DNA from 4 places in the Rahnella sp. CG8 genome. Region 4 is predicted to be linked to each of the others. Evidence: predicted binding sites of a transcription regulator. Region 4 holds the regulator's gene; each other region holds the start of a gene.
What was found. The regulator PurR, encoded in region 4, represses purine synthesis genes. The targets are predictions, from matches to a motif close to CANGCAAACGTTTGCNTG.
Positions count from the first base shown of each region.

Region 1 (3,487 bases), on a different contig from region 4:
CATCGACGGCGTTTTGATATTGAAGAGGCGGATGAAATCGCCGACAGCCTGCTGTTCTTCCGCATGTTTAAGACGTCCGCCAGCGTGGCTGAAATAACGCAGCGCCGTCAGCGACATGTTTTCTTTCACTGACATGCCCAGAACTAAGCCATCGCGCTTGCGGTCTTCAGAGATATAAACAATGCCGTTTGCCAGCCCGTCCTGCGGTGAGTGTGTCACCACTTCGCGGCCATCGAGCGCCACATAACCACTTTTACGCGGTAAGGCTCCGTAGAGAATTTTCATCAGTTCGGTACGGCCTGCGCCCATCAGACCGGAAATCCCCAGAATTTCGCCGCTGTACAGATCAAAGCTGACGTTATCCACGCCCGGTCCGCTGACATCGCGTACCTGCAAACGCAGCGCACCGCGTTCATGATTAATGCGCGGGTATTGCTCTTCGAGGCGACGGCCCACCATCATTTCAATCAGCGTGTCTTCTTCAAGCGAACTGACCGGCCGCTCTGCAATAAACTGCCCGTCACGGAACACCGTCACGTCGTCGCAGATTTCGAAAATTTCTTTCATGCGGTGGGAGATATACACCACACCGCAACCGGCGGCTTTCAGTTCCCGGATCACGTTAAATAAAGAAGCGGTTTCGGTATCGGTCAGGGCATCCGTCGGTTCATCCATAATGATGACTTTGGATTCAAAGCTCAGCACTTTGGCAATTTCGACCATCTGCTGGTCGCCGATGGATAAATCGCCTACCAGCCGGTCGCTTTTGTAACGCAGATTCAGGCGCGCCAGCAGTTTATCGGCCTCGGCATACATCTTTTTCCAGTTGATGCGGCCAAAACCGTTCACAAACTCACGGCCCAGGAAGATATTTTCAGCAATCGTCAGTTGGGGGATCAGGTTCAATTCCTGATGAATGATACCAATCCCGGCTTCCTGAGAGGCTTTAGGGCCACTGAAAACCGCTTCCTTGCCAAGAAAATGCACTGAGCCGGCATCTTTCTGATAGATGCCGGTCAGCACTTTCATCATGGTGGACTTGCCCGCGCCGTTTTCTCCCACCAGCGCCATTACACGTCCCGGATAGACGCTGAGCGCCGCGCCGGAAAGTGCTTTTACGCCGGGAAAGGCTTTATCAATGCCTGTCAGTTGCAGCAAAGGTTGCATAAAGGCCTCAGAAGGTTACGCCAGCACACAGAATAACGTTCGCATAAGGCGAACATTCCCCGCTGCGGATCACAGCCCGACTTTTTTCGCTTTGTGCTTTGAATGACTCATGACTGACGTAATCCAAAGCAATGGTGTTTCCCTGGTGTTGTTCGAGTTGTGTCAATTGGGCGAGCAACGCTTCATGGAGTTGAGGATTTTTAGTGAGGATTTCCTCGGCGAGGATAGCCCGCTCAACCTGCATCTCATGTGTCACTACCTCTAAGACTTGTAAAAAGGTGGGAACTCCCTGGGTCAGGGCCAGATCGATGCGTTGGCAAGCTGCTGGCACCGGAAGTCCGGCATCGCCAATAACCAGCTGATCGGTGTGACCTAACCGGGCAATAACATGTGAGATTTCGGCATTTAACAGCGGTGACTTCTTCATTGTGAACTCCTACAGCGAAACGTTTCGCTCACCGATGAGTTTATAAAGATCCCCGGCCATCGCAACGGAGTTATGATGGAATTGTGATCAGCGTCGAAACGTTTCGCTGAATAATTAAGAAACCGCAGGGAAATTTGAGTTAGTCGTTTCAGAAAGGAGAAAGAGAAAATAAAACAGGGCACCCGAAGGTGCCCTGCGAGCAGTAGAAATGAGGATCAGATTTCTACCTGCGTACCGAGTTCGATTACGCGGTTCGGCGGAATTTCAAACTGATCTGGCGCGCGTAAGGCGTTGCGGCTGAGCGCCATAAAGAGTTTGCCACGGAAGTAGAGATACCAGGGGCGCTTGGTCAGGATCAGTGATTCGTGCGACATAAAGAATGACGTTTCCATCATCCGGCACGGCAATCCTTCCAGACCGCAACGGTGGAACACTTCCTCCACGTTCGGCGTTTCTTTAAATCCGTAGCTGGCGACCACACGCCAGAACGTCGGCGAAAGCTGTTCGATGGTGACGCGCCGGACGTTATGTACATAAGGCGCATCTTCGGTGCGTAACGTCAGCAGTACCACACGCTCATGCAACACTTTGTTGTGTTTGAGATTGTGCAGCAACGCAAACGGAATGACGTTGATGGCGCGCGACATATACACAGCCGTACCCGGAACACGCACCGGCGGGGATTTCTCCAGAGAGGCGATCATCGCTTCCAGGGAATTCCCATGCTCGTTCATGCGGCGCATAAGGCGGAAGCGCTCGCTTTTCCAGGTCGTCATAACGATAAACATGCCCAAACCCAGCGTCAGCGGCAACCAACCGCCGGAGAACAGTTTAGTAGCGTTCGCCGCGAACAGCGGGATATCCATAAACAGCAGACCGATCAGCAAAAGCCCGACCAGGAAAGGTTTCCAGTGCCAGTTTTTGAGTGCCACCGTACAGGAAAGAATACTGGTCAGCACCATCGTACCGGTCACTGCGATACCGTATGCCGCTGCCAGATTGCTCGAATGCTCGAAGCTGGCGATAACGATAACCACCGCAAAGTACAGCAACCAGTTAATGGCCGGGATGTAAATCTGGCCTGCTTCCATTTCTGAAGTGTGGATGATGCGCATTGGCGGTAAATAGCCTAAACGCACAGCCTGACGCGTCAGGGAAAACACACCGGAGATAACAGCCTGAGACGCGATAATGGTGGCCAGCGTTGCCAGCACCAGTAACGGGATCAAAGCCCAGTCAGGCGCCAGCAGGAAGAACGGGTTTTTAATCGACTCCGGATCTTTGAGCAGCAATGCGCCCTGACCGAAGTAGTTCAGCACCAGAGAAGGCAGCACCACGGTGAACCAGGCCAGACGGATCGGGAATTTCCCGAAGTGGCCCATATCCGCATACAGCGCTTCCACACCGGTAATCGACAGAACGACCGCGCCAAGTGCCAGGAAGGAAAACGACTTATGCTCGATAAAGAAGTTAACCGCCCACATCGGGTTCATGGCGCGAAGTACTTCAGGGTTCTGCATGATGCTGTTCACGCCGAGAACAGCCAGCGTCAGGAACCACAACAACATCACCGGCGCAAACAGTTTGCCCACGATGCCGGTGCCGTGTTTCTGAATAATGAAAAGCAGCGTCAGGACAGTAATAGATAAGGGAACGATATAAGGATCAAGTGAAGGTGCTGCGATTTCCAGACCTTCCATCGCGGAAAGAACAGAAATAGCCGGAGTGATCACCACTTCACCATAGAAGAAACTTCCGCCGATCAGGCCGAGAATGACCAAAACGGCAGTGGTGCGTGCCGAGGTGTTTCTGCCCGCCAGAGACATCAGCGTCAGAATACCGCCCTCCCCTGCGTTGTCCGCCCGCATCACGTAAGTGAGGTACTTGAGCGAA
Region 1 is NZ_JABAED010000010.1:5,331-8,817, forward strand. It holds gene rbsA (ribose ABC transporter ATP-binding protein RbsA) at 1-1,167, opposite strand, end outside; gene rbsD (D-ribose pyranase) at 1,175-1,594, opposite strand; gene kup (low affinity potassium transporter Kup) at 1,810-3,487, opposite strand, start outside.
Region 1: rbsD (D-ribose pyranase) is a predicted target of PurR. The motif match lies at 1,607-1,624, and genes of this name have one in related genera.

Region 2 (3,487 bases), on a different contig from region 4:
GAAGCAGCGTACATATCCCCATTGCACTGGCGAGGGCAATGCGATAGTAGCGATACTTCGCGAGTCCGGTCTGGGAGAACAGCATCGTTCTAATCCTTTTATCCCGAGTTAAAGGCAGGCTCAAAATTATTATTTTAAAGGGTTACCGATGCGTAACAGCCATTTCGTTTTTATAGAGAGTAGCTGTAAATCGTCGGGCGCTCAGTTTGAGTAGCGGCAAACTCCCTATATTTCTCTGTTCAAATCGAAAAAAAAACATACAGGTGACAGTGTCACTGAGGTTTTTCCTGTCCATTTCCGACATTTACGCAGACGTAATAAGGGGGACCCGGACAGGGGAAATCAGGCGGAAATCAGCATGCCGCACCTGCAGGGTATAATGCAAGTCTCACTACCATTATGTATTGATAATACAACAGGTTGTTGTTAGCGAAGGTTTTATTGCTGCCGGCTACCGGCCAGGTGGTATTTCCTGCGGTAAATTGGTTGAAATTAATACAACCTGAAAATACCGCAGGAAGAGGTCATCTTTTCGACCGGATCAGTCGCACTGAACCTTAATCGCCAGACCGCCACGCGAGGTTTCCCGATATTTGGAATTCATATCTTTACCGGTTTCGTACATTGTCTCAATGACTTTATCCAGTGAAACTCTCGGCTCACTGGTGCGGCGTAATGCCATACGGGCGGCATTAATGGCTTTCACTGACGCGATGGCATTACGTTCGATGCACGGTACCTGAACCTGTCCGGCAACAGGGTCACAGGTTAATCCCAGATTGTGTTCCATGCCAATTTCGGCCGCAACGCACACCTGTTCCGGGCTGCCGCCAAGCAATTCCGTCAAGCCTGCCGCCGCCATTGAACAGGCTACGCCAACTTCACCCTGACAGCCCACTTCAGCGCCTGAAATCGACGCATTCATTTTATACAGAATACCGATAGCACCGGAACTCAGGAAATAACGCAGATAAATGTCCGGGCTGACCGACTGAATGAACTGGTCATAATACGCCAGCACCGCAGGCACAATGCCGCATGCGCCGTTGGTGGGTGCCGTCACGACACGTCCGCCTGCCGCGTTTTCTTCGTTAACCGCGAGGGCAAACATATTCACCCAGTCGATCACGTTCATCGGGTCACTGGAAAGTTTGTCGTTAGACACCAGCATCCGGCGCAGGGCAGAAGCACGACGCGGCACCCGCAACGGGCCAGGCAGAACGCCTTCGGTATTCAGGCCGCGATCGATACAGGCCTGCATGGTGTGCCAGATTTTCTCGAAATACTGCTCGATGTCCTGCTTACTGTGCTGCGCCAGCTCGTTTTTCATCACCAGGCCGGATAATGACAGCCCGGTTTCCTTACATTTTGCCAGCATTTCACTGGCCGAATTAAAGCTGTACGGCACCGCCACTTCATCCAGCACAGGCTGACCGAAATGCTCGTCATCAACGATAAAGCCGCCGCCGACCGAGTAATAGGTTTTGCTGTAAATCATCTTGTCGCCAGCAAAAGCGTGAATTTGCATGGCGTTTTCGTGACGCGGTAAATTCTCCCCGCGGAACACCATACCGGTATCACGTGGGAAATCGACTTCATGCTGGGTTCCGCCCAGCGGCAGACGCTCACGTTGCTCAACGTCGCGGATAAAATGCGGAATGCCGTCGATGTCGACGGTATCTGGCTGATTGCCCGCCAGACCTAAAATAATGGCGATATCTGTGTGGTGGCCTTTACCTGTCAGAGACAAAGAACCAAAAACGTCCACGGCGACACGCGTAACGGCAGGCATCATGCCCTTTTCCAGCAGGTCATCAGCGAACTGTTTGCCTGCTTTCATCGGGCCCAAAGTATGGGAACTGGAAGGGCCAATCCCGACCTTGAACATGTCGAAAACGCTAATCACGTCGAATACTCCTGTAATAGATTGCGGCAGGGAACGGGATCCCTGGCTTCCATAAATGAACCAACACCAGAGACAGCCCTTATGGACGGGTCTCTTGTTCTTATGGATAGACTTATAGTTTAAAAGGGCTGAGAGGCAAAAGTTTCATTTTTCGCATGAAATAAACTTATTTGATGCAAAAGTGTGATCGTAATGTAATCACTGAGCTCAGACTTCAACCTGCCGGGCCAACTGACGGATGATTCCCGCCGTCAGCCCCCAGACAAATTGTTGCTGATACCAGGACAGATAAACCCGGTGATGAGTGCCTCTGCGGTGAATATCCAGGGGGTGATAACGTGCGAGATCAAAGGCTTCCCGCAGCGGCATTTCAAACAACTCGGCGACTTCATCTTCCGCGGGATGCAGTGGTACATCAACAGGCAACAGCCCGATAACCGGCGTGACCTGAAAACCGCTGCTGCTGTCCTGCGGCGACAGTGTGCCTAATATATGAACCTGTTCAGGGGGGATCGCGACCTCTTCATGCGCTTCGCGTAATGCGGTGGCAATAATCGAGGCATCGGAAGCATCTGCTGCACCACCGGGAAAGGCGACCTGGCCGGCGTGTTTACGCAACTGATCGGAGCGGCGCGTCAGTAAAAGGGTCGGTTCCGGACGGCAGATAATCGGGATCAACACAGCGGCGTGGCGGGTTCCGCGCAACGCCGCAGCAGGCAGGCGCGGCTGCTGCAATTGAAAACGCAGGATGAAATCTTCCACGGCAGGTGAAAACGTCTGTAAGGGCGCGTGTTGTTCCAGCAGCGTCACGGCTGTATTTCTCCTAATTCAGGCAGAATACGGGCAATCTTATCAAAAGTTTCCTGATATTCCGCCTGTTCCTGACTGTCAGCGACGATCCCGCCACCCGCCCAGCAGTAAATTTTGCCCTGTGCGGTGAGCAATGTGCGGATGGTGATATTGCTGTCCATCGTGCCGCAGCAACTCAGATATGCAATGCTGCCGCAATAGCCGTTGCGCCGGTGCGGTTCAAGTTCTTCGATAATTTCCATGGCACGCACTTTGGGCGCACCGGTAATGGAGCCGCCGGGGAAACAGGCACGCAGTAAGGCGCTGGCGTGACAGGTTTCGGGTAACCGGGCGGTGATCGTGCTGACCAGATGATGGACGGCGGGGAAGGGCTCCACAACGAACAGCTCCGGCACCCGCACACTGCCGGGTGTCGCCACGCGGCCGATATCGTTACGCAGCAAATCGACAATCATCAGGTTTTCGGCGCGATCCTTTTCCGATGCCGCCAGTCGTTCTGCCTGCTGCATATCCTCAGTCGGATCTTCGCAGCGCGGCAGCGTTCCCTTAATCGGACGGGTCTGGATCTCAGCGTCTTTCAGCCAGATGAAACGCTCGGGTGAAAGACAGACAACGGCATTTTCCGGCAGACGCAGAAACGCGGAGAAAGGGGCGCGATTAGCCTGATTGAGGCGCAGGAAAGCCTGCCATTCATCGCCGCTGTATTCTGTCGAAAACCGCTGCGCCAGATTGATCTGATAGCAATCACCACTGTGAATATATTCCTGAATC
Region 2 is NZ_JABAED010000027.1:28,634-32,120, forward strand. It holds gene HGO41_RS20765 (EAL domain-containing protein) at 1-85, opposite strand, end outside; gene HGO41_RS20770 (L-serine ammonia-lyase) at 542-1,906, opposite strand; gene HGO41_RS20775 (CoA pyrophosphatase) at 2,114-2,716, opposite strand; gene pabB (aminodeoxychorismate synthase component 1) at 2,713-3,487, opposite strand, start outside.
Region 2: HGO41_RS20770 (L-serine ammonia-lyase) is a predicted target of PurR. The motif match lies at 1,934-1,951, and genes of this name have one in related genera.

Region 3 (3,487 bases), on a different contig from region 4:
GGCTGCGCACTATCAGGTACCGGTTATCGGACCACAAAAAGAAGATGAATTCCTGCTGGATGCGTTACCGACCCAAAGCCAGATGTTTGGCCTCGACCATTGTGACCCGCTGACGCCGGATACCTGGCTGGAAGAAGGGGATTCAGTGGGTGTTGGTGAAGAAATCTTATCCGTGTTGCATTGCCCAGGCCATACGCCGGGGCATATTGTCTTCATCAATGATAAAGCGCGAATTGCCGTTTCTGGTGATGTGATTTTCAAGGGTGGCGTAGGCCGCAGTGATTTCCCGCGTGGTGACCATCAGGCGCTGATTCATTCCATCAAAACGAAATTATTACCGCTCGGCGATGACATGGTCTTTATTCCCGGTCATGGCCCGATGTCAGACTTTGGTTATGAGCGTAAAACGAACCCGTTCCTGCAGGATGAAATGCCGGTCTGGTAATTACGTTTGCTGCTTATCAGCAAAAAACAAAAAGCCCGTCAGGTATCCTGACGGGCTTTTTTAATTGAGCAACACTGCTTATCTTTTACAGTACGGCGACGATGGCTTCACACAGCGGTGCCATATTTTCGAGCGTGATGCCGGCAACGTTGATACGGCCGGAGTTCACCGCGTACACGCCGAATTCATCACGTAAACGCAATACCTGATCTTTGGTCAGGCCGCTGAAAGAGAACATCCCGTTCTGGTTAATAATAAAGCTGAAATCCTGTTGAGCGCCTTTTTCCTGCAAGGTGCTGACGAATAGCTGGCGCATACGATGGATACGCAGGCGCATATCGCTTAGTTCCTGCTCCCACAGCGTGCGCAAAGCTTCGTTACCCAGTATGGTGGCTACAACCGCAGCACCGTGTGACGGCGGGTTGGAGTAGTTTGCACGGATAACCGATTTCATTTGGCTGAAAGCGCGACCGGCAGTTTCTTCATCGGCTGCGACTAACGTACAAGCACCTACGCGTTCATTGTATAAGCCGAAGTTTTTCGAGTAAGAACTGGCGACCAGCAATTCCTTATGTTTTGCCACGAACAGGCGCAGACCCGCCGCATCTTCTTCCAGACCTTTTGCAAAGCCCTGATAGGCGAAGTCGAACAACGGTAACCAGCCGTTGCTCACCGACAATTCTGCCAGCTGTGCCCATTGTTCTTCCGTAGGATCGATACCGGTTGGATTGTGACAGCAGCCATGGAACAGCACCACGTCGCCTGCTTTCGCTTCGCTCAGGCTTTTCAGCATGCCATCGAAATCAAGGCTGTGATTTGCAGCGTCATAGTAATTGTATTCCACAACTTCCAGACCGGAAGCAGAGAACACACCTTTATGGTTCGGCCAGCTCGGATTACTGACCCACACGCGTCTGGCGCTGGTTTGTGTAGCGATGAAATCTGCTGCGATACGCAAAGCGCCGGTGCCGCCCGGAGTCTGTGCGGTGCGTGCCCGTTTATCAGCAATAACCGTGCTGTCTTTGCCAAACAGCAGTTCCTGTGTACAACGGGCAAAATCAGGCAACCCGTCGATACTCAGATAGGTTTTAGTGGTTTCATTTTCCAACAGGAACTGTTCGGCTTTTTTCACGCTGGCCAGAACCGGCGTTTTACCTGTTTCGTCTTTATAAACACCAATCCCCAGATTGATTTTATTAGAGCGGTCGTCAGCGCGGAAAAGATCGGTAAGACCCAGGATAGGGTCAGCAGGTGCTGCAGTGATTTTTTCAAACATGTCGGAAAATTCCATAGCCTGATATTACGAAAGAGGTCATCAGGGTAACGCCAGCGCCCCCTTTTGCCAACCGTTTGCGGCAAAAAGAAAACAGAGTTGTGAGAAGGCGTGGGAGATTAAAATATTTTATAGGCGAGGGTGGAAAAGCGGTATTTTCAAGACTCAGAAATGCAAAAGGCAGAGCCGAAGCTCTGCCTTGATATCCACTTTGATGCGCCCGTAAGCGCATCGTTAAGTGATATTAGAACTGGTATTGCAGACCAACACCCACGATGTCGTCAGTGCTGCGACCCGCTGCTTTGGTGTAGCTGTTGTCGTCCAGCAGGTTGATTTTGTAGTCAACATAGGTAGACATGTTTTTGTTGAAGTAGTAGTAAGTACCAACTTCTACATATTTAACCAGGTCAGCATCGCCGCCAGCGTAGGTAGAACCGTTGTTGGTGAAACCGTTCAGGCTCTTACCTTTAGACTGCAGGTATGCGATAGATGGGCGCAGACCGAAATCGAACTGGTACTGAGCAACAACTTCGAAGTTCTGAGTTTTGTTAGCAATTGCATCCGGGTTACCGTAATCGGTGGTGTTACGTGATTCACCGTAGAAGGTTGCCAGGTACAGGTTGTTAGCGTCGTATTTAGCGCCGAATGCGTATGCGTCAGCTTTGTCGCCAGTGCCGTCTTGTTTCTGAGTAACAGTACGGTTAGAAGAGAAGTAAGCACCAGTAATGCTAACACCTGAGTTGCCGATAGCGTAAGCGGCAGAAGTACCCCAGCCGTCACCATTGGAATCAACTGCGCCACGACCATCACGACCTTCGTCGTTTTTGCCCTGGTACTGTACAGCGAAGCTCAGGCCATCAACCAGACCGAAGAAGTTGCTGTTACGGTAAGTTGCCACACCGTTAGCACGACCAACCATGAAGTTGTCGTTGTTCTGGTACATGGTGTCATCGCCATAGATTGGCAATTGGTCGGTGTAGGACATTACGTCGTAGATTACGCCGTAGTTACGACCGTAGTCGAAAGAACCTGCATCACCAAATTTCAGACCTGCGAAGCCCAGACGAGTTTTGTTGCCTTCATCGCCAGCACTTTCTGCATGGTTAGCCTGAACGTTGTATTCCCACTGGCCGTAACCGGTCAGTTGGTCAGTAATTTGAGTTTCGCCTTTGAAGCCGAAACGGACATAGGTCTGGTCGCCATCGTCGCCAGCATTGTCAGAGAAGGTGTGACGTGCGTCAACTTTACCGTACAGATCCAGTTTGTTGCCATCTTTGTTATAGATCTCAGCTGCATTAGCTGCACCAGCAACTAACAGAGCAGGGATTACCACTGCAAGAATATTGCGCTTCATCATTATTATTACCCTCATTGGTTTTATTTGGACACCTGCCACTGCCTAAATAATTCTTTACGGAACTATTCACGAAAGTTTGGTGTCTCCTGTGTCTGAACGCACTATTCCATCCGTGGTGAGCTTAATCCACAGCGAAAATGCTACTAAATTACTAAATATGTTTCAGCAGGAAAGAATGTATTTCAAAATGTGTATTTTACGGAACTTTGTGACAGGGATCTATCTTTGAAAATGACTAAGGCCAGCAAAGCTGGCCTTAGTTTTGTAACTATTATGTTAATTAAAAATAGTTTAATTAATTAGAAGGTTGCACTACGTGGTGTACGTGGGAACGGGATCACGTCACGAACGTTTTGAACACCGGTTACATAGGCGACTAAACGTTCAAAGCCAAGGCCGAAGCCTGAATGCG
Region 3 is NZ_JABAED010000002.1:116,876-120,362, reverse strand. It holds gene HGO41_RS02540 (MBL fold metallo-hydrolase) at 1-445, shown strand, start outside; gene HGO41_RS02535 (amino acid aminotransferase) at 531-1,721, opposite strand; gene ompC (porin OmpC) at 1,963-3,075, opposite strand; gene asnS (asparagine--tRNA ligase) at 3,375-3,487, opposite strand, start outside.
Region 3: HGO41_RS02535 (amino acid aminotransferase) is a predicted target of PurR. The motif match lies at 1,785-1,802, and genes of this name have one in related genera.

Region 4 (3,487 bases):
GATGACCAAACTGATGCATCAGGTAGGAAAACCATATCGCTGGGGCGGAACCTCGCCGAATACCGGTTTTGATTGCAGCGGCTTAGTCTATTACGCCTACAAAGATTTGATCCGTATTAAAATGCCACGCACAGCGAATGAAATGTATCACCTGCGCGATGCGGCTCCGGTCAAACGCGGCGAACTTGAAAGCGGTGATCTGGTGTTCTTCAGAATCAATAACCGCGGCGCTGCAGACCATGTTGGTGTTTACGTGGGGAACGGCAAGTTTATTCAGTCTCCAAGAACGGGCGAAGACATTAAAATCACCTCTCTCGGCGACGATTACTGGCAAGATCATTATGTGGGTGCACGCCGGGTAATGACGCCGAAAACGATCCGATAATAAACAATTCGTTAAGTCTGAAGTTTCGCTAATCAGCCATTGAATAGCATTTAACGAAGAGTTTCTGCAGGGAAGAGTATCGGCGGTAACGGCCACTGCGTAAAATTGAAAAGGGCGATTCCTGTAACAGGAATCGCCCTTTTTTATAGCGGTTCACTTACTGAATCAGTTCATCACCGCAGTGAAGCTGAAAGCGATAATCATAAGCAAAGCGCATACCGTGGTGATCAACGATAATTTCAGGTTGCTGTCCATCAAACCCCCCTTTCGGATCAAATTGTGGCATTTTTTAAGCCACACTAATTGTGTGCCAGCGCATTTTCGCATAATTAACATTTAAAATCTTGTGCTGAATGACAATGTATCCCTGAGAATTTTACTTCCACTTTCCTGCATTATAAGAGAAAATTGTCGGTTAACACGCCTGTGTGCCGGTTGATTTCACCCGAGAGCATTTCACGCCTCATTCTGAAGAATCCACCCAACGATTTCACTGCCCTTTTAGAAGCCAGCAGTGAGATCCACGCAAGCAAACGATTAACATAATGCTAACGTGCTGAAACACGTGAGTTCAGGAGTCATTGTTTACATGGCAACGATTAAAGATGTCGCAAAGCGCGCTGGCGTTTCCACTACAACCGTGTCGCACGTCATCAATAAAACACGTTTCGTCGCCGAAGAAACCAAAGAAGCGGTTCTCCTTGCAATCAAAGAGTTACATTACTCGCCGAGTGCTGTAGCCCGCAGTCTGAAGGTCAATAACACCAAAACGATCGGTCTGCTTGCCACCTCCAGCGAAGCGCCCTATTTTGCCGAAGTGATTGAAGCCGTAGAAAACAGCTGCTTCTCCAAAGGCTATACGCTGATTTTGTGTAACTCGCATAATAATCTGGAAAAACAACAAGCCTACCTGCAAATGCTGGCGCAAAAACGCGTCGATGGCTTGCTGGTGATGTGCGCGGAATATCCTGATGAGTTGCTCAATATGCTCGAGGAGCACCGTTCGATCCCAATGGTGGTCATGGACTGGGGCGAAGCGCGTAAGAACTTCACCGACAGCATTATTGATAATGCTTTCGAAGGGGGTTACATGGCCGGGCGTTATCTGATTGAACGCGGTCATCGTGATATTGGGGTGATCCCGGGCCAACTGGCACGTAATACCGGCGGTGGCCGCTTCCAGGGTTTTGTGAAAGCACTGACTGAAGCCAATATTCCGCTGCGTGACGAATGGGTGGTTCAGGGCGATTTCGAGCCGGAATCGGGCTATCAGGCGATGCATAAAATTCTGATGCAGAAGCACCGCCCGACTGCCGTATTCTGTGGTGGCGATGTGATGGCAATGGGCGCAATCTGTGCCGCAGACGAACTGGGCCTGCGCGTTCCTCAGGATATTTCCGTGATCGGTTACGACAATGTGCGTAACGCCCGTTACTTCTCCCCCGCGCTGACAACCGTGCATCAGCCGAAAGAACGTCTGGGTGAAATGGCCTTTACCATGTTGCTGGACAGAATTGTCAGTAAGCGTGAAGAGTCTCAGACCATTGAGGTGCATCCGAAACTGGTCGAACGCCGTTCCGTAGCCGATGGTCCGTACCGCGATTACCGCCGTTAACAGATATCGAACGCCTGCAGATGCAGGCGTTTTTTTCTAATCACGCAGCCATTCCTGATTCATGGTTTCTGTATCGCCCATATATTCCAGCAACCAGGCCAGCGAGGGTGACGGATTGCTTTGATCCCACGTCAGGCAACACGGGCTGTCGGGAAACGTATTTTCCAGCGTCAGCACCTGCAACTTTTTCTGTTCTATCCACGGCGTGACGCGATGAACCGGCATCATACCCACGCATAAGCCTTCGGTCAGGCATTCCAGCGCACAGGTCCAGTCTGGCACGACCAGCCGCCGCTGGTTATCAAGCGTCCATGTATCCCGCTTAGGCAATGTCCGGGAGGTGTCTTCCAGACAGAGTGCAGGATAAGGCCGCAACTCATCATCATTCAGCGCGCCGGATAACTGAGCCAGCAGATGTTGCGGGCTGACGACGCAATGCCAGTCCATAAATCCCATGTCACGAAAACTGAAGCCCCCGCCAACCGGTACCGCGCGTGTAGCACCGATCGCCACGTCTGCCCGCCCGTCAACCAGCGCATCCCAGACACCATTAAACACTTCTGAGTGAATAATGAGTTCGGTGTCCGCAAAATGGCGGTAGAAATCGAGCACCAGACGCCGTGTCCGTGCGGGTTTTACAATCCGGTCAACCGCCACACGTAATTCGCCGCGCCAGCCGTTCGCCACCTGCTGACACTGCCGGCGCGTGGCTATCATTTTTTTTGTCAGAATCCGCGCTTCATCGACAAAAACCTTTCCCGCAGGCGTCAGTACCACGTCACGATGGCGACGCTCAAACAACGGCACGGCCAGCCACTGCTCAAGCTGACGGACGGTATAGCTGATAGCAGAAGGCACGCGGTGCAAATCTTGCGCTGCCGCACTAAAACTACCTGTTCTTGCCACGGCATCTACCACTTCAAGGGCGTATTCTGACCACATAATTCAGCCTTCAATATTTTTGATAGCAGAGTGCAAATATTAGCGTTTCACAAGCCTGTTATCAAAGCGTTAAACTCCGCCTCCGGTATGTAATCTGCATCACATCATCTGCAATAAATAAATTAACGAGACGATAATGAAACCCTCCTTTGGATTTATGCTCTATCTTGCGGGACTGAGCATGCTGGGCTTTTTAGCCACTGATATGTATCTGCCTGCGTTCAGCGCCATGCAAACCAGTCTGACGACCAGCCCCGGGATGATCAGCGCAAGTCTGAGCATTTTCCTCGGCGGATTTGCTCTCGGTCAGTTGTTATGGGGGCCGTTGTCAGACAGGATCGGCCGTAAACCGGTATTGCTTCTTGGTCTGACACTGTTTGCGGTCGGTTGTCTGGGCGTTATCTGGGTTGAGAATGTACGCGCCCTTCTGGCCCTGCGCTTCTTACAGGCGATGGGGGTTTGTGCCGCCGCAGTCACCTGGCAGGCAATCGTTGTTGACCGTTTCTCTGCCGATGTGGCGAAAAAAACCTTCGCCAGCATTATGC
Region 4 is NZ_JABAED010000023.1:65,690-69,176, reverse strand. It holds gene HGO41_RS19440 (C40 family peptidase) at 1-385, shown strand, start outside; gene cydH (cytochrome bd-I oxidase subunit CydH) at 551-640, opposite strand; gene purR (HTH-type transcriptional repressor PurR) at 975-2,000, shown strand; gene punR (DNA-binding transcriptional activator PunR) at 2,037-2,942, opposite strand; gene punC (purine nucleoside transporter PunC) at 3,079-3,487, shown strand, end outside.